4 regions of the Kitasatospora sp. NPDC096147 genome follow, and region 1 is predicted to be linked to each of the others. Evidence: riboswitches for the same ligand, from Rfam matches in the RefSeq annotation. Region 1 holds a riboswitch; each other region holds the start of a gene.
The links. Region 1 has a riboswitch for cobalamin ahead of ACIRBX_RS12325 (prenyltransferase/squalene oxidase repeat-containing protein). Riboswitches for the same ligand answer to the same signal wherever they lie in the genome.

Region 1 (4,222 bases):
GCCGCGCCGAGGCCGAGGGCCCAGAGCCACCAGGCACCGGGGTGCAGACGGCGCGGGCCGATGGCGGAACGGGTGGCTCGGGGCACGGGAGACCTTCGGAGGAGGGAAGGGAGGGGGAGAGGGGTCAGCTGCGTCGGCGCCGGGCCTGCCAGACGGCGGCGCCGCCGAGCCCGGCGATCAGCACGACGCCCGCGACCACGCCCAGGACCGGGCCTGAGCCGCCGTCACCTGAGCCGCTGTCACCGGAGCCGCCGCCGGGGCCGCCGCCGGTCGAGGAGGCCGGACCGCCGACGTTCACCGTGTCGCCGCAACCCGCCTTCGGGTAACCGGAGATGGCACAGAGGATGCCGGCCGAGTCGTAGCGCAGCGGTGGGGCCACGGCCGCCAGCACCTCGGCGGAGGAGGCGGCCGTCGCCACCACCGCGCAGCCGGTGCGCGGGGAGGGCGTGGGCGGGGTCTCGCCGGACGGGGCGTCGGCGGTGGTGCCGAAGTCCAGCACGACGGCGACCCGCTTCCGGCCGCTCTGCGCCGGGGTGTCGGCGCAGAGCGCGGCGAAGTCTCCGGTACTGCCGGGCCGGGCGGCGTCTTGGCCGCCGTCCGGGCTGACCGCGAAGCGCCAGCCGTCCACGCTGCCGTCCGGCGGCACGTACACGGCCGGGCCCTGCTGCTGGTAGGTCCAGGCGGAGCCGGTGGACTTCCAGAAGGACCAGTAGCGGTAGCCGGTGGCGTGCGCGGGGGCGGGGAGGAGGACGAGCAGCAGGACGGCCAGCGGTAGGGCCAGCGGTAGGGCCAGGGCCCGCTGCACGGGGGAGGCCGGTGCGGCGGCGGCCGGGGCCACCGCCGCACCGGGCTGACGGGGCGTCACTTCTGCTCGCCGTCCTTGCCCTCGGCCGGGGCCTCGGCGGGCTTCGCGGTGCCCGACGAGCCGTCCGACGAACCGTCCGACGAGCCGTCCGACGTGGCGCCCGGGGCGGCGGGCTCGGTGGTGCGCGTCGTGGTGGGCGCCGTGGCGGGCTTGGCGGCGCCGCCCGGGGTGTGGTTGCCGCGCTTGCGCTGGAGGCTGATCAGCAGGCCGCCGCCGATGCCGATCAGCAGGCCGACGCCGATCAGCCAGAACGGGGAGAAGCCGCCGTTGTTCTCGGCCTCGGTGATGCTGGAGCCGGGGGCCTTGGTGCCCTTGGGGTAGTCCGAGGCGGCGGCGCCGGCGGCCGGCGGCACCGACTTGGGGGCCGGGCCGGAGTCGATCAGCAGCTGGAGGATGTTGCTGCCGCCGAAGTTGAGCGGGTCCAGCTTGGCCGCCTGGGCGGTCAGCACCAGGGTGGCGGCGGCGGAGGCGTCGGTGCCGGACGGACCCTTGGTGGCCCAGGCGTAGCCGTTGCCGGCCAGCCAGTCGGTCGGACCGGCCGCCTCCTTCGGGTGGCCGGCCTGGATCAGGCTGAGGGCGGCCCAGGCGGTGGCGGCGAAGTCGGGGGTGGGGGCGGCGCCGGGGGTGGTGAGCATCAGGTGCTGGCCGTCGATGGCCAGTTGCCCGACCAGGTGGGCCGAGACCGCCTCGGCGGAGGCCGCGCGCGGCACCGGGCCGGAGGTGGCGGTGGAGCAGTCCAGCGGCTTGGGCGCGGCGTCCACCCGGTTGGTGTTGGTGACGGGCAGCTTGCCGCCGGCCGCGGCCAGGGCGGCCTGGGCGGTGGCCAGTCCGTTGGGGGCGAGCGTGCCGTCCGGGGCGGGCTGGTAGGCGAAGGCGCCGCGCTGGCCGACCGGGGCGGCGCAGCCGAGCTGGAAGAGTGCCAGGCCGTCGTAGGCGCTCTTGCCGTCCTTGGCCACCGCCGCAGGGTCGGTGCCGACGGTGAGCAGCGCGCTGACGGCCAGTCCGGTGGAGTTGGCGTCGCCCGGGTTGCCCGGGTTGTACGCCCAGCTGCCGTCCGGGTTCTGAACCCGCTTCAGCCACTCGACGCCCCGGCTGACCGCGTTCTGGTGGCCCTCCAGCTTGCTCAGCGCCTGGATCGCCATCGCGGTGGCGTTGCTGTCCTCGGTCTTGGTGTCGCAGCCGGCCGGGTCGGTGCCGGCGGCCCGGTACGAGGGCCAGCCGCCGTCCGCGCACTGCTGGCCGGTGAGCCAGTTCACCGCGTCGTCGGCGGGCACCACGCCGGAGTTGGCGAGGGCGATCAGGGCCAGCGACTGCCGCCACACCCCGTCGTAGCTCGGGTCGCCCTTGCCGTAGACGGCGGCCGGTGCCGCGACGGGGGAGGGGGAGGCCGACGGGGTGTCCGCGAGGGCGGGGGCGGCGGTGCCGGCCAGCAGGGCGGCGGCCAGGGTGGCGGTGGCCAGCGCGGCTGTGCCTGCGCGGGTGGTGGTGAGCATGGCGGTGCTTGGACCTTTCGGTGAGCGGTTGCGGCGGTGTGGGGGCACCGCCCGTGGACCTCGACGTGGCCGCTCGCTCCCGGACGGGCATTCCGACTTTCACGGCTGCGGGTCAGTGCCGGAGTCCCACCGGCTTCCCCCGTCGAGGAGCGGATGAAGTTGTACCGGCGGCTACAGACTCTAACCGCCCGAAAGGTCCGGTCCGTGCCGACACGGTCCGTTCCCGTCCGGGTGACGCGGTCTGGACGCCGCCCTGCGGGACGCACTAGAAACGGACTGGAACAGGTATCAGTTTCGGGCGTGAGTGGAGGAGTCGGGGATGACCGGGGTGGTCGAGCACGGCGAGCTGTTCATCGGGGGAGCCTGGACCGGGCCGGCCGGCCCGGGGGTGATCGAGGTCCGCTCCCCGCACACCGAGCAGGTGATCGGCCGGGTGCCGCACGCCGCCGAGGCGGACGTCGACCGCGCGGTGGCCGCCGCCCGGCGGGCCTTCGACGAGGGGCCGTGGCCGCGCACCTCCCCGGCCGAGCGGATCGCGGTGGTCCGCCGGATCCGGGACGGCCTGGCCGCCCGGGCCCGCGAGCTGGCCGAGCTGATCACCGCTCAGAACGGCTCGCCGATCTCCTGGAGCCTGCCGGCCCAGGGGCAGGGGCCGGTGGCGATCTGGGACGCCTATCTCAAGGTGGCCGAGGCGCACGTCTTCGAGGAGCTCCGGGACGGTGCCTTCGGCCGGGCCCTGGTGCGCACCGAGCCGGCCGGGGTGGTGGCGGCCGTGGTGCCGTGGAACGTCCCGCAGTTCTGCATCGCCTCCAAGCTGGCGCCGGCCCTGCTGGCGGGCTGCACGGTGGTGCTGAAGACCTCGCCGGAGACGCCGCTCGACGCCTACGTGCTGGCCGAGGTGGTCCGGGAGGCCGGGCTGCCCGAGGGCGTGCTCTCCGTCCTCCCGGCCGACCGGGAGACCAGCGCCTACCTGGTCGGCCACCCCGGTGTGGACAAGGTCTCGTTCACCGGCTCGGCCGCCGCCGGGCGGCTGGTGATGGCCAGTGCGGCCCGCACCCTGAAGAAGGTGACCCTCGAACTCGGCGGCAAGTCCGCCGCGATCGTGCTCCCCGACGCCGACCCGGAGCGCACCGTCCGCTCGCTGGTCGCCGCCGCCTACCTCAACAACGGCCAGGCCTGCGTCGCCCAGACCCGGATCCTGCTCCCCGCCGCGCACCACGCCGAGCTGGCCGAGCGCTTCACCGCCGCCGTGGCCGCCCTGAGGACCGGCGACCCGATGGACCCGGAGACGGCGGTCGGCCCGCTGGTGACGGCCCGTCAGCGGCAGCGCAGCCTGGACTACATCGAGCTGGCCCGGGCCGAGGGCGCCAAGCTGCTCACCGGCGGCGGGGTGCCGGCCGGCCTGGAGCGCGGCTGGTACGTCGAGCCGACGCTCTTCGACGAGGTCCGCAACGACAGCCGGATCGCCCGTGAGGAGGTCTTCGGGCCGGTGGTCTGCCTGCTGCCCTACCAGGACGAGGAGGAGGCCGTCCGGCTGGCGGACGACTCCGAGTTCGGCCTCTCCGGCTCGGTCTGGACCGCAGACGTCGAGCACGGCCTGGACATCGCCCGCCGGATCCGCACCGGCACCTACGCGGTCAACACCTTCCTGCTCGACTGCGGCGTCCCGTTCGGCGGCTACAAGCAGTCCGGCGTCGGCCGCGAGTTCGGCCCCGAGGGCTTCGCCGAGTACCTGGAGACCAAGAGCATCGTGCTGCCCCGGGGGTACACCGCGCCCTGACGAGGGATCAGGGGCGTGGGCTCACGGGCACGGGATCGGGCGCGTGGGCTCAGAGGGTGAGCAGGCGGGCGGCGGTGTGCAGGT
Region 2 (4,222 bases), on a different contig from region 1:
CGCGCAGCGCGTCCCAGCGGCCGGTCCACTCCGGGGTGACGCCGAAGTGGTCGATGTGCAGCTGGCCGCGGGCGGCCCGGGTCTCGCCGTACGCCTCGTGCTGCCCGAACTGCTCGGCCAGCTCGCTGGAGCGCTCGTAGGCGGTGAGCATGATGCGCTCGGCGATCAGGGTGGAGAGCCGCTTGGCCTCGGCGGAGTCGAAGTCCAGCCGGAGCTGGAAGAAGACGTCCTGGAGGCCCATCACGCCGAGGCCGACCGGGCGCCAGCGGGAGTTGGAGGTGCCCGCCTCGGTGGTCGGGTAGAAGTTGATGTCGATGACCCGGTCGAGGAAGGTCACGGCGGTGCGCACGGTGGCGTCCAGCCGCTCCCAGTCCATCGCACCCAGCAGGTCGGCGGCGGTGGCGCCGGGGGCCACGTGGGCGCCCAGGTTGACCGAGCCGAGGTTGCAGACGGCGGTCTCGGAGTCGTCGGTGACCTCGATGATCTCGGTGCAGAGGTTCGAGGAGTGCACCACCCGGCCGGGCAGCGCGGTCTGGTTGGCGGCCCGGTTGGAGGCGTCCTTGAAGGTCATCCAGCCGTTGCCGGTCTGCGCCAGGGTGCGCATCATCCGGGCGTACAGGGTCTGCGCCGGGATGGTGCGGACGGCCTTGCCGGCCTGCTCGGCCTTGACGTACGCCTCGTCGAACTCGGCGCCCCAGAGGTCGACCAGCTCGGGGACGTCGGCCGGGGAGAACAGCGACCAGTCGGCGTTGGCGTTCACCCGGCGCATGAACTCGTCCGGGATCCAGTGGGCGAGGTTCAGGTTGTGGGTCCGGCGGGCCTCCTCGCCGGTGTTGTCGCGGAGCTCCAGGAACTCCTCGACGTCCGCGTGCCAGGTCTCCAGGTAGACGCAGGCCGCGCCCTTGCGGCGGCCGCCCTGGTTCACCGCGGCGACCGAGGAGTCCAGGGTGCGCAGGAACGGGACGATGCCGTTGGACTTGCCGTTGGTGCCCCGGATCAGGCTGCCGCGCGAGCGGATCCGCGAGTAGGACAGGCCGATGCCGCCGGCGTGCTTGGAGAGCCGGGCGATCTGGGCGTACCGGTTGTAGATCGAGTCCAGGTTGTCCAGCGGCGAGTCCAGCAGGTAGCAGGAGGACATCTGCGGGTGCTTGGTGCCGGAGTTGAAGAGGGTCGGCGAGGAGGTCAGGTACTCCAGCCGGCTCATCAGGCGGTAGAGCTCGGCCACCTCGGCCACCGACTGCTCGGTGTCGCCGACCGCCAGGCCCGCCGCGACCCGGAGCAGGAAGTGCTGCGGGGTCTCGATCACCTGACGGGTGATCGGGTGGCGCAGCAGGTAGCGGGACTGCACGGTGCGCAGGCCGAAGTACTCGAAGCGGTCGTCGCCGGCCGGGTCGATCAGGCCGTTGAAGACGGTCGCGTGCTTGGCCACGAAGGCGGCGGTGACGTCGCCGATCAGGCCCTCGGCGTGGCCGACGGCGATCGAGGCGGCGAAGGTGACGGCGCCCTGCGAGACGGCCTCGTCCCGGATCTCCAGCGCCAGCAGCCGGGCGGCGAGCTTCGAGTACTGCGGGTCCTCGGCGATCATCGAGGCGGCAGCCTCCACGGCCAGGCCGCGCAGCTCGGCGAAGTCCGAGCCGGCGTGCCGGCCGCGCAGCGCAGCGGCCGCGACGTGGCCCGGGTCCACCTGGGGGAGGTCGGCGCTGCGGTCCGTGAGGAGCCGGAGCAGTGCGGCCCCCGGGTCGGTCCGGTCTTCGGCGGTTCCCTGGGCGGGCAGGGCAACTGAGGCAGCGATGGTCAAGGCGCTTCTCTCCTGGCGGCGGCGGTCGGCATGGCTGCCGGGCCCGATCGGGCGCAGGGGAGCACGCGCGGAACGCCTGACGGCGCGCGCGGATCACCCCCGGCCCACCCGCGAGGCCCGGACGTCAAAGCTGTGCTGCAAGGCGTCTGCGGGGAAGCCGTGTGGCACGCCGTCGGCAGGTCATCGGACTCGCGGGGGGCCGTTGTGGGGCGCCCGCTCACCGCTGCGGGGCAGTCCCGGACTTCCACCGGGTTCCCCTGCATCGACAGCGAGAGCGAGCATACATGTTGTGGCGCCTGAGATGAGCGCCCCCATATCTAGTGGCGCGTCGCCGTGATCGTCCTATTCCGGTCCGTCATCGCAGGACCCTTGCGGGGCTTGGAGGAGGCCGTCGGGCGGCCTCCGGACACGTCCGTGGGGGCGCCCGGCCGGGCGCCCCCACGGAGCCGTCGGAGCGGGCTCGGAAGGTCTCGGAGCTGCTCCTCAGAAGGTCATCGTGTAGACCAGCAGCCGGACGCCGGGGCGGACGTCCCAGTCCCGCTCGGTGGTGCGCCGGAAGCCGAGGCGCTCGTACAGCCGGTGCGCCGAGGTCATCGACGGCCGGGTGGAGAAGGCCATGCCGGCCAGGCCCAGCTCGCGGCTGCGGGCGATCGCCGCCCGGACCAGCTGCTCGCCGACGCCGCGGCCCCGGGCGGCGCCGGAGACCGCCAGCATCCGGATCTCGCCCTCGTGCGGCGCGGCGATGTCGGCGAACGGGGTGCCGCCGACGGCGAAGGTCACGCAGCCGAGCAGCTGCCCGTCGGCCGGGTCGGCCGCGACGAGGAGCTCGGCCTGCTCGAAGCGCGGGCGGGCGTCGAGGAGTTGGGAGGCGTAGGGGCCGTCGGCCGGGCTGTGACCGTCTCCGACGAACGCCTCGTGGGTGACGGCGCCGACGGCGGGGAGGTCGGCCTCGACGGCGGGGCGGATGACGATGTCCATCCGGACAGTCTGCCCGAACGGGTGTCCGAACCGGCTCCGGGGGTGCCGTGCAGCCGATCGGCGGTCGACGGGTCGGCGGGGTAGCCCCCGGGGCGGTGCCAGTTGTCGCGCCCGTGGCGGGAGTTGCGGGTCACATCGCGGCCGACCAGGGCACCGAGCAGGCCGAAGGCGGAGAGGATCGCGAGCAGGGCGAGGGCGGAGGGGAGGTCCATGCCGTCGAGTCTTCCGCCGGGCCCCGGCTGCCACGAGTGGCAGGAACAACCCATTGCGTCGATATCCTGCCATCGGGCATCCTGGCGCCATGCTGCGCAACGTGGTCACCGTGGTCCTGGAGGACGTCCACCCGTTCGAACTGGGCGTCGCCACCGAGGTGTTCGGCCTCGACCGGCGGGACGACGGGCTGCCGCTCTACGAGTTCGCGGTCGCCTCCGACCGGCCCGGGCTGCTGCGCACCCACGCCGGGTACCGGATCGAGGTGGAGCACGGCGCCGAGCGGCTGGCCGGGGCGGACCTGGTGATCGCCGCCGCCACCCACGTCCGGGACGAGTACCCGCAGGTGCTGATCGAGGCGCTGCGGGCCGCGGCCGACCGGGGCGCCCGGGTGCTGTCGATCTGTAGCGGGGCCTTCCTGCTGGGCGCCGCCGGGCTGTTGGACGGACGCCGCTCCACCACGCACTGGAAGCACACCGAGCGGCTGGCGGCGCGCTTCCCGCTCACGACCGTGGAGCCGGACGTGCTCTACGTGGACGAGGACCCGGTGATCACCTCGGCCGGTACGGCGGCCGGCATCGACGCCTGCCTGCACCTGGTCCGCAAGCTCCAGGGGGCGGAGGTGGCCCGGGGGATCGCCCGCCGGATGGTGGTCGCCCCGCACCGGGACGGCGGGCAGGCCCAGTTCGTCGCCCGGCCGCTGCCGGAGTGCGACGCGGACTCGCTCGGCGGCCTGCTGGAGTGGCTGCGCCACCACCTGGACCAGGAGCTGACCGTCGATCAGCTGGCGGCCCGGGCGCACATGTCCCCGCGCACCTTCGCCCGGCGCTTCCAGCAGGAGACCGGCACCACCCCGCACCGCTGGCTCACCAACCAGCGCCTGCTGCTCGCCCAGCGGCTGCTGGAGGGCACCAACGAGCCGGTGGAGACGGTGGCTTCGTCCAGCGGCTTCGGCAACGCGGCCACTCTGCGGCACCACTTCACCCGCTGGCTCGGCACCACCCCGCAGGCGTACCGGCGGACCTTCGGCTGAGCGGACGTCACCCGCCGCCGGGGCCGGTACACCCCCGGCAGGTTCCGCTTCGGTATCGGTTCGGTGGGGAGGCCGTCGGCTGTCGGGGCGCCATGTTCTAGCATCCGCACTATGACTGACGGTACGGAACGCCCGGACGTTGCCCCGACTCCGGGCCAGCATCCCTCTCAGACGCCGAACGAGGCGGCGCCGGCGGGCGCGTT
Region 3 (4,222 bases), on a different contig from region 1:
GCCGCAGTCGGGGTTGACCCACAGGCGCTCGGCCGGGATGGCGGCGAGCCCGGCGCGCAGCAGCGCGGCGGCCTCCTCGGTGCTGGGCACCCGGGGGGAGTGGATGTCGTACACACCGGGGCCGACCTCGCGGGGGTAGCCGGCGTCGGTCAGCTCGTGGGCGACCTCCATGTGCGAGCGGGCCGCCTCCAGCGAGATGACGTCCGCGTCGAGGTCGTCGATCGCGGGCAGGATCGCGCCGAACTCGGCGTAGCACATGTGGGTGTGGATCTGGGTGTCCGCCCGGACCCCGGCGGTGGTGAGGCGGAACGCCTCGGTGGCCCAGGCCAGGTAGGCGGGGCGCTCGGCCTCCCGCAGCGGCAGGGTCTCGCGCAGCGCGGGCTCGTCCACCTGGATCACGGCGGCCCCGGCGGCCTCCAGGTCGGTGACCTCGTCGCGCAGGGCGAGGGCGACCTGGCGGGCGGTGTCGCCGAGCGGCTGGTCGTCGCGGACGAAGGACCAGGCGAGCATGGTGACCGGGCCGGTGAGCATGCCCTTGACCGGACGCTCCGTCAGCGACTGGGCGTAGCGCTGCCACTCGACGGTCATCGGCGTGGGGCGGGAGATGTCGCCGGCCAGCACCGGCGGCCGGACGTAGCGCGTGCCGTAGGACTGCACCCACCCCTGCTGGGTGGCCAGGTAGCCGGTGAGCTGCTCGGCGAAGTACTGCACCATGTCGTTGCGCTCGGGCTCGCCGTGCACCAGCACGTCCAGCCCGGCCTTCTCCTGGTACTCGATGACCTCGCGGACCTCGTCCTCCATCCGCTCCTGGTAGGCCGCGGCGTCGATCCGGCCGGCCCGCAGGTCGGCCCGGGCGACGCGGAGCTCGGTGGTCTGCGGGAAGGAGCCGATGGTGGTGGTGGGCAGCAGCGGCAGCTCCAGCCGGGCGCGCTGGGCGACGGCCCGCTCCGGGTAGGCCTGGGCACGGTGGGCGTCGGCCTCGGTGGTGGCCGCGACCCGGGCCCGGACGGCGGGGTCGTGGGTGATCGGGGAGGTGGCGCGGGAGGCCAGATCGGCCCGGTTGGCGGCGAGTTGGGGGGCGATGGTGTCGGTGCCCTCGCGCAGGCCGCGGGCCAGCAGGGCGACCTCGGCGGCCTTCTGGCGGGCGAAGGCCAGCCAGCGGGCGATCTGCGGGTCGAGGTCGCGCTCGGCGGCGGCGTCGATCGGCACGTGCAGCAGCGAGCAGGAGGCGGCGATGTCCACCCGGTCGGCCAGGCCGAGCAGGGTGGCCAGGGTGGTGAGGGACTTCTCCAGGTCGTTGATCCAGATGTTGCGGCCGTCCACCACCCCGGCCACCAGGCGCTTGCCGGGCAGGCCGCCGGCGGCGGCGAGGTCGTCCAGGTTGGCGGCGGCCGGGCCGGTGAAGTCCAGCGCGACGCCCTCGATCGGTGCCTTGGCGAGCACCTTGAGTGCCTCGCCCGCCCGGTCGAAGTAGGTGGCGGCCAGGATCCTCGGGCGGTCGGCGAGGGCGCCGAGATCGCGGAACACCCGGGTGGCGGCGTTGAGTTCGGCCGGGGTGCGGTCCTGCACCAGGGCGGGCTCGTCCAGCTGGACCCACTCGGCGCCGGCCGCCTTCAGGGCGGCCAGCAGCTCGGCGTACACCGGCAGCAGGCGGTCCAGCAGGGTGATCGGCTGGAAGTCGGCGGCCACGCCCGGGGCGGGCTTGGCCAGCAGCAGGTAGGTCAGCGGGCCGAGCAGCACCGGGCGGGCCTTGTGGCCGAGGGCGAGCGCCTCGCGCAGCTCGCCGACCGCCTTCTCGGGGTTGGCGGTGAAGACCGTGTCCGGGCCCAACTCCGGCACCAGGTAGTGGTAGTTGGTGTCGAACCACTTGGTCATCTCCAGCGGCGCGACGTCCTGGGTGCCGCGTGCCATGGCGAAGTAGCCGTCCAGCGCGTCGGCCTCCACGGCCGCGCGGTGGCGGGCCGGGATCGCACCGACGGCGACCGTGGTGTCCAGCACGTGGTCGTAGAACGAGAAGTCTCCGGTGGGCACTTCGGTGAGGCCGGCCCCGGCGAGCTGGCGCCAGTTGGTGCACCGCAGTTCGGCGGCGGTGGCGTGCAGGGCAGCGGCACTGACGGTGCCCTTCCAGTACCCCTCGATCGCCTTCTTCAGCTCCCGGCCCTGGCCCTGCCGGGGGTAGCCGTACACGGTGGCCTGCGGGCCGGTGGAACTCGTGGTCACGGAACTCTCCTTCGCGAGTCGCGCTGCGATCCCGGGAGAGCGCGCGGGCGAGGAGGTACGACAGCCGGGGCGCGGCACCAGGATGTGCCCGCCCGTTCCGCCGACCCGCCCACGAGGTCACCGAGATCACCGCGTGCGGGGTGCACGCGGGCAGTGGCAGGTCTTCGGACTCGCGGGCCCGCCCGGTCTCGATCGATCGAGGGCCGGGCACCTACTGGCCGTCGCTTCCCGGGTCCGGTACGGACCCAGTGCGTGTGACGGCGGTCGTTCCCACTCACCGCTGCGGGGCAGTCCCGGAATGGCCTGATGGACGGCGTCACCGGGTTCCCTCTTACGACGCTCCTGCCTGGCGGACAGGGCGAACCAGCTGCGGGGCACAGCCTAGGCCCTCGGGCGGGGCGCGTCATGGACGTCCGCATGTCGGATGCCCGGGTGAGACGCCGGCCCGGGGCCGGGCCGACGGCTCCTCCGGGCGGCCCGGGACCACGGTCCCCCTCCGGCGCCCCGGCCGGAGCAGGCTCCCGGCGGCGTTCTCGTCCTCGGCGCCGACGAGTTGACGGCCCCTCGGCTGATCTTCTGGGAGAGCGCCGGGGACGGCCCCGGCGCACCGGACCACCGAGGAGCCCCCGTGAACCAGCACGCACCGCAGCACCCCGCCCAGCCCCGCCGGGGCGGCGCCCGCCTCGGGGTGGCGGCGGCCGTGGCCGCCACCGTCGCGGCCGGTGTCCTGACCCCCGCCGCCTCCGCCGCCCCGCGCCCGGACGTCGTGCAGCAGCGCCTCGACGCCCTGGTCGCGAAGGACGGCGTGCCCGCCGCGCTGGCCACCGTCAAGGGCCGCGACGGCCGCACCCGCACCTACACCGCCGGGGTCGGCGACGCGGTCACCAAGTCCCGGGTGCCGGTGGACGGCCAGCTGCGGATCGGCAGCAACTCCAAGGCGTTCACCGCCGTCGTGGTGCTCCAGCTGGTCGCCGAGGGCAAGGTCGGCCTGGACCGCCCGGTCGAGACCTACCTGCCCGGCCTGGTGCGCGGGGACGGCATCGACGGCCGGAAGATCACCGTCCGTCAGCTGCTCCAGCACACCAGCGGCCTGCCGGAGTACGTGAACCAGGCCGCCGCCCTGAACGACCCGAAGCGCTACTACGAGCCGCGTGAACTCCTGGACACCGCGCTGGCGCAGAAGGCGCACTTCGCCCCCGGTGCCGGCTGGGAGTACAACAACACCAACTTCCTGCTGGCCGGCCTGATCATCCAGAAGGTCACCGGGCGCCCGCTCGGTGAGGAGATCGGCAAGCGGATCGTCGACCGGATCGGCCTGCGCCACACCTACTTCCCCAAGCCCGGCGACACCACGATCCGGGAGGCCCACCCGAAGGGCTACCAGCGCGGGGCGGACGGATCGCTGCGCGAGTACACCGAACTGGACCCGTCCTGGGGTTGGGCCGCCGGTGCGATGATCTCGACCAACACCGACGTCACCCGGTTCTACACCGCCCTCCTGACGGGGCGTCTGCTGCCCGCCGCCCAGCTGGCCGAGATGCGCACCACCGTCGCCGCCGACCAGGTCGGCCCCGGCGTCCGCTACGGCCTGGGCCTGGTCAGCCGCCCGCTCTCCTGCGGCGGCGTCGCCTGGGGCCACGGGGGGACCATCCCGGGCTACGACACCGCCGGCGGCGTCACCGAGGACGGCCGCGCCGTGAACATCGCCGTCACCACCATCCCGGACGCCGCCACCGCCAAGCACATCGAGGAGGCGGTCGACGCGGCGCTCTGCCGCTGACCCCCGACCGCCGCCCCCGCCCCACCACCCTTGGAGACCTGATGCACCACCCCGCCCCGCAGGGCGCGGCCCGCCACCTCCGCCGCCTGCGGCACGCCACGGTGGCGGCCGCCACCGCCGGGATCGCCCTGACCGCCCTCGCCCCGGCCGCCCCGCCGGCCTCCGCCGCCCGCCCGGACGTCGTGCAGCAGCGCCTCGACGCCCTGGTGAGGGACGACGGGA
Region 4 (4,222 bases), on a different contig from region 1:
GCGTCCAGGTCGGTGAAGTTCGACAGCCGGGGGAAGCGCACCACGGCCACCCGCAGCACGTCCTTGCCGACCGGCCCGCGCACCGCGCCCCGGTCCACCACGGTGGTCAGGTCCAGCGAGTCCTCGGCGTCCAGCCACAGGCCCGGCAGCATCGGCAGGGTGCCGAGCACCGGACGGCCCGTCAGGTCGTGCAGCATCCGCAGCCCGGGCTCCAGCAGCCGCGCGTCACCCCGGAACTTGTTCACGAACCAGCCCGCCACCAGCGCCTGGTCCTCGGCCGAGAGCAGCGCCAGCGTCCCGTACATCGCGGCGAACACCCCGCCCCGGTCGATGTCGCCGACCACCACCACCGGCAGCTTCGCCGCCGTGGCCAGGCCCATGTTGGCGATGTCCCGGTCCCGCAGGTTGATCTCGGCCGGCGAGCCGGCGCCCTCGCAGACCACCACCTCGTACCGGCTGCGCAGATCCGCCAGGCACTCCAGCGAGCGCTCCAGCAGGTACGGCTTGCGCTCCCGGTAGTCCATCGCCCCGACCTCGGCGACCGGCTTGCCGAGCAGCACCACCTGGCTGCGGGCGTCCGCCCCGGGCTTGAGCAGCACCGGGTTCATCGCCGCCTCCGGCTCCACCCGGGCGGCCTGCGCCTGCATCGCCTGGGCCCGACCGATCTCGGCGCCGTCGGCGGTGACGAAGGAGTTCAGCGACATGTTCTGCGCCTTGAACGGGGCCACCCGCACCCCCTGCCGGGCCAGCCAGCGGCAGATGCCCGCCGTCACCACGCTCTTGCCCGCGTCCGAGGTGGTCCCGGCGACCAGCAGTGCGTTGCTCATGTGCTCCTCCTCCTGTGCAGCGTGCGGTGGATGACGGTCCGTCCGAGCAGCGCGGCGCCCAGCGCCAGCACGCCGACCCGGCGCGACAGCGCGCAGGCCCGCTCGATGTCCGGCACGCCGACGGGGCGCAGCTCGGCGCCGAGCACCGGCCGGTGCTCCACGCGGTCCCCGTACCGCAGGGTGCCGCCGAGGCGCACCCCCAGCGCGCCCGCGAAGGCCGACTCCGCCTGCCCGGCGTTCGGGCTCGGGTGTGATCCGCCGTCACGCCGCCACACCAGCCGGGCCGTTCGCGGCTCCGGCGCGGCGGCCACCGTCAGCAGCGCGGTCAGCCGGGCTCCCGGCCAGCCCGCCAGGTCGTCCAGCCGGGCCGAGGCCCAGCCGAACCGCAGGTGGCGCGGCGAGCGGTGGCCGACCATCGCGTCCATCGTGTTGACGGCCCGGAAGGCCAGCAGCCCAGGGGTGCCCGCCAGCGCGCCCCAGACCAGGGCGTTCACCACCGCGTCGGCGGTGTTCTCCGCCACCGACTCGACCACGGCACGGGCGATCTGCTGTCCGTCCAGCCCGCTCGGGTCCCGCCCGCACAGGTGCGGCAGGCGCTCCCGGGCCGCCGTCAGATCACCCGCCGTCAGGGCCGCCCCGATGGTCCGGGCCTCCCTGGTCAGCGAGCTGCCGCCGAGCACGGTGAAGGTCGCGGCAGCGGCCAGCGCGGCCTCGGCCACCGGGCTGCGGCGCACCAGCCGCCCGGCCAGCACCGCCCCGGCGGCCACGCCGCCCGCGCAGACGGCGGTGTACGCGGCACCCACCGCCCGGTGGTCGCGCCAGATCCGGCGCTCCAGCGCCGTGGCGGCCGAGCCGAACAGCGCCACCGGATGGCCGCGCCGGGGGTCACCGAAGCGGGCGTCCGCCAGGTAGCCGGCCGCCGTGCCCAGCAGAAAAGGGGTCAGACGACGCACGGTGCGGGCGAGTCGGCGTGGCTCCGGGCAGGCGGCATCAGTGCGTGTCCTCACTCAGGGTCCGCGCCCTGGCTCGACGTAACGGGGGTGAGAGTCTCCTGGCTTCCGGGTCGGACACACCCTCGGGCCTTCCCACAGCCGCCTGGGCGGGCCGTCGTGACCATGGATCGAGCGTGCTCCCCGGTGACAGTGGCGGGACCGCGCCGGATTCGCACCGGCTTCCTCTGCTTGCCTCCGATTGGCTGAAAGATCCCACCACGGGCCTCGACCGGGCGTCAACAAAGCCCGTCGAGGGTTTGGTCACACGGTCGCCCGCCCCACCGTGCAGCACGCCCGGCGGCGGGTCAGGCTGGCGGTGGCGCGGCAGCGTTGCCGTGGCTGACCCGGAAGAACAAGAGGACGGCGATGACCGATCTCGGCAAACTCCTCAGCGGCCTGCTCGGTGGCAGCGGCGGCGGGAACGGCAGCGCGGGCAACCTGCTCTCCATCCTGCTCGGCTCGCTCGCCGCGAACGGCGCCGGGCGCGGCAACGGGCTCGGCGCCCTGCTCCAGCAGCTGACGGAGGGCGGGCTCGGCATGCAGGCCAAGTCCTGGGTCGGCACCGGGGACAACCACCCGGTCACCGGCTCCGAACTCGCCGCCGCCCTCCCGCCCGGCGAGCTCGAGATGCTGGCCCGCAACGCCGGCATCACCCCCGACCAGGCCGCCGACACCCTCGCCACCCACCTCCCGGCCACCGTCGACCGCCTCACCCCGAACGGCGAACTGCCGACCCCGGCCACCATCGAGGAACTCTTCGGCAAGCTCCACTGACCTCGCGGCCGCCCCGCCCTCGCGAGGAACGCACTGCGGTCACCCCGGTGCCGCGAGGAACGCACTCGGTTACACCGGGGGCGCGAGGAACTGCGCGAAGGGGAACGGCAGCACGTGCAACTGAACCACCGTCAGTCAGTTGCAGGTGCTGCCGTTCCCCTGCGCGCAGTTCCTCGCGCCCCCGGCCGCACGTTCTGCCTCGGTGCCCGGCCTCGCGTTCTGTCGCCGCCCCTGGCCGCACGTTCTGCCTCGGTACCTGGCCTCGCGTTCTGTCCCCGGGCCTGGCTTCGCGTTCTGCCTCGGTGTCGGCCCCGCCGTCGTTATCTCCCAGCCGACTCGGGTGATCACCCGTCAGGGGTGGTGTGAAGCTCCAACCCCGCGCCCGGGCCCGGGAGCGCGGTTCGTGCGTTCAGCGGGTGCAGCCCCGGACACGGCCGCCCCTACGGTCTGGGGCATGCGCCGCAGACCGCCCCCGCCCTCGCCGGTCCCGTTCTCGCCCGCCGCCGCACGGGCCCACCGGACCGGCCTCGGGCTGACCCCGGAGCAGGTGGCGGCCGGGATGGCCGCCCACGGGGTGCGGCTGCTGCCCACCCACGTGATCGGCTGGGAGAGCGGGGAGTACCGCCCGGACGAGGCCGAGTTCATCGCGCTGGCCCGAGCCCTGTGGTGCCCGCCCGCGCAGCTGATGGGCACCGCCCCGGGCAGCCTGCGCGACTTCCGGGTGGCCAGGGAGCTGAGCCAGGAGCAGGCCGCCCGCCGGATCGGGATCACCCTCCGGGCGTACGAGCAGGCCGAACTGACCGGCAGTTGGCCCGGCGACCCGGAGCAGTCCTACGAGCTGGCCCGGGTGCTCGGCCTGACCCTCCGGGCCTTCGCGCGGGTGACCCACCGTCAGGACGCCTTGGAGAAGTGCCTGCGCCAGTGCGTGGACGGCCGCTGGCAGAGCCAGGTGAAGCCGGTCGCCAAGCTGGTCCCGCTGCCGCGTCCGCTGCTGGAGGAGGTGCTCGCCGAGCTCCAGCAGGACCACGTCGTGCCGCAGCACTGGGGCACCGCCACCACCCCGGCCGCCGAGCAGCCGCCGGACCTGCCGCCGCTGGAGCGGTTCTGGCAGCTGCTGTCCCGTCACCCCACCGACCTCCCGGTCTGACCCGCCGTCTCCTCCCTTACGGCGGCGCTCCGGTGGCACCGGGCCCCGGCCCCCGGTCGAATGGACCGCAACGTCCGAGACCCGTACCGAGTACATCCGGGAGCGCCATGCGTTGGGGAACCGCGGCCATGGTGGCCGCCACCGTCGTCGGGGCCGGTGGAGCGGCCGTCCTGCTGATCGGCCGCCGGGCCTCCCAGGGCGTGGTGAAGCCCGGCCGGCCCGAGCCCGGCAGCGCTCCCGAGCTGCGGGTGCACGACCTGGCCCCGGGCGGCGTGGTGCTCACCCGCTCCACGGCCACCTCCCGGCCCGGCCGGTACGCGCTGGAGTGGCCGAACGGCGGGCACGCGGTGGTCGGCGAGGTGCTCGCCACCGGGCCGCAGACCGTCACCCGGCGGCTGGAGAAGGTGGACGGCGGCTCGCTGGACCCGGGCACCGAGGTCGAGTTCACGCCACGGGTGCTCACCGGGGACCCGCGCTCCGCC

Region 2: another riboswitch for cobalamin. It lies ahead of ACIRBX_RS21165 (ribonucleoside-diphosphate reductase subunit alpha); the one in region 1 lies ahead of ACIRBX_RS12325 (prenyltransferase/squalene oxidase repeat-containing protein).
Region 3: another riboswitch for cobalamin. It lies ahead of metE (5-methyltetrahydropteroyltriglutamate--homocysteine S-methyltransferase); the one in region 1 lies ahead of ACIRBX_RS12325 (prenyltransferase/squalene oxidase repeat-containing protein).
Region 4: another riboswitch for cobalamin. It lies ahead of ACIRBX_RS27515 (cobalamin biosynthesis protein); the one in region 1 lies ahead of ACIRBX_RS12325 (prenyltransferase/squalene oxidase repeat-containing protein).

What each region holds. Positions count from the first base shown of each region.
Region 1 covers NZ_JBIWFX010000003.1:373,330-377,551, reverse strand. Annotated here, with positions in the region: gene ACIRBX_RS12335 (energy-coupling factor transporter transmembrane component T) at 1-86, opposite strand, end outside; gene ACIRBX_RS12330 (SCO2322 family protein) at 125-865, opposite strand; gene ACIRBX_RS12325 (prenyltransferase/squalene oxidase repeat-containing protein) at 862-2,358, opposite strand; cobalamin riboswitch at 2,423-2,542, opposite strand; gene ACIRBX_RS12320 (aldehyde dehydrogenase) at 2,678-4,138, shown strand; gene ACIRBX_RS12315 (TetR family transcriptional regulator) at 4,188-4,222, opposite strand, start outside.
Region 2 covers NZ_JBIWFX010000006.1:197,966-202,187, forward strand. Annotated here, with positions in the region: gene ACIRBX_RS21165 (ribonucleoside-diphosphate reductase subunit alpha) at 1-1,798, opposite strand, end outside; cobalamin riboswitch at 1,955-2,097, opposite strand; gene ACIRBX_RS21170 (GNAT family N-acetyltransferase) at 2,282-2,776, opposite strand; gene ACIRBX_RS21175 (helix-turn-helix domain-containing protein) at 3,078-4,019, shown strand; gene ACIRBX_RS21180 (LamG domain-containing protein) at 4,131-4,222, shown strand, end outside.
Region 3 covers NZ_JBIWFX010000008.1:20,244-24,465, reverse strand. Annotated here, with positions in the region: gene metE (5-methyltetrahydropteroyltriglutamate--homocysteine S-methyltransferase) at 1-2,220, opposite strand, end outside; cobalamin riboswitch at 2,375-2,586, opposite strand; gene ACIRBX_RS23995 (serine hydrolase domain-containing protein) at 2,849-4,000, shown strand; gene ACIRBX_RS23990 (serine hydrolase domain-containing protein) at 4,042-4,222, shown strand, end outside.
Region 4 covers NZ_JBIWFX010000010.1:83,586-87,807, reverse strand. Annotated here, with positions in the region: gene ACIRBX_RS27520 (cobyric acid synthase) at 1-827, opposite strand, end outside; gene ACIRBX_RS27515 (cobalamin biosynthesis protein) at 824-1,780, opposite strand; cobalamin riboswitch at 1,872-2,006, opposite strand; gene ACIRBX_RS27510 (YidB family protein) at 2,150-2,593, shown strand; gene ACIRBX_RS27505 (helix-turn-helix domain-containing protein) at 3,048-3,740, shown strand; gene ACIRBX_RS27500 (alpha/beta hydrolase family protein) at 3,848-4,222, shown strand, end outside.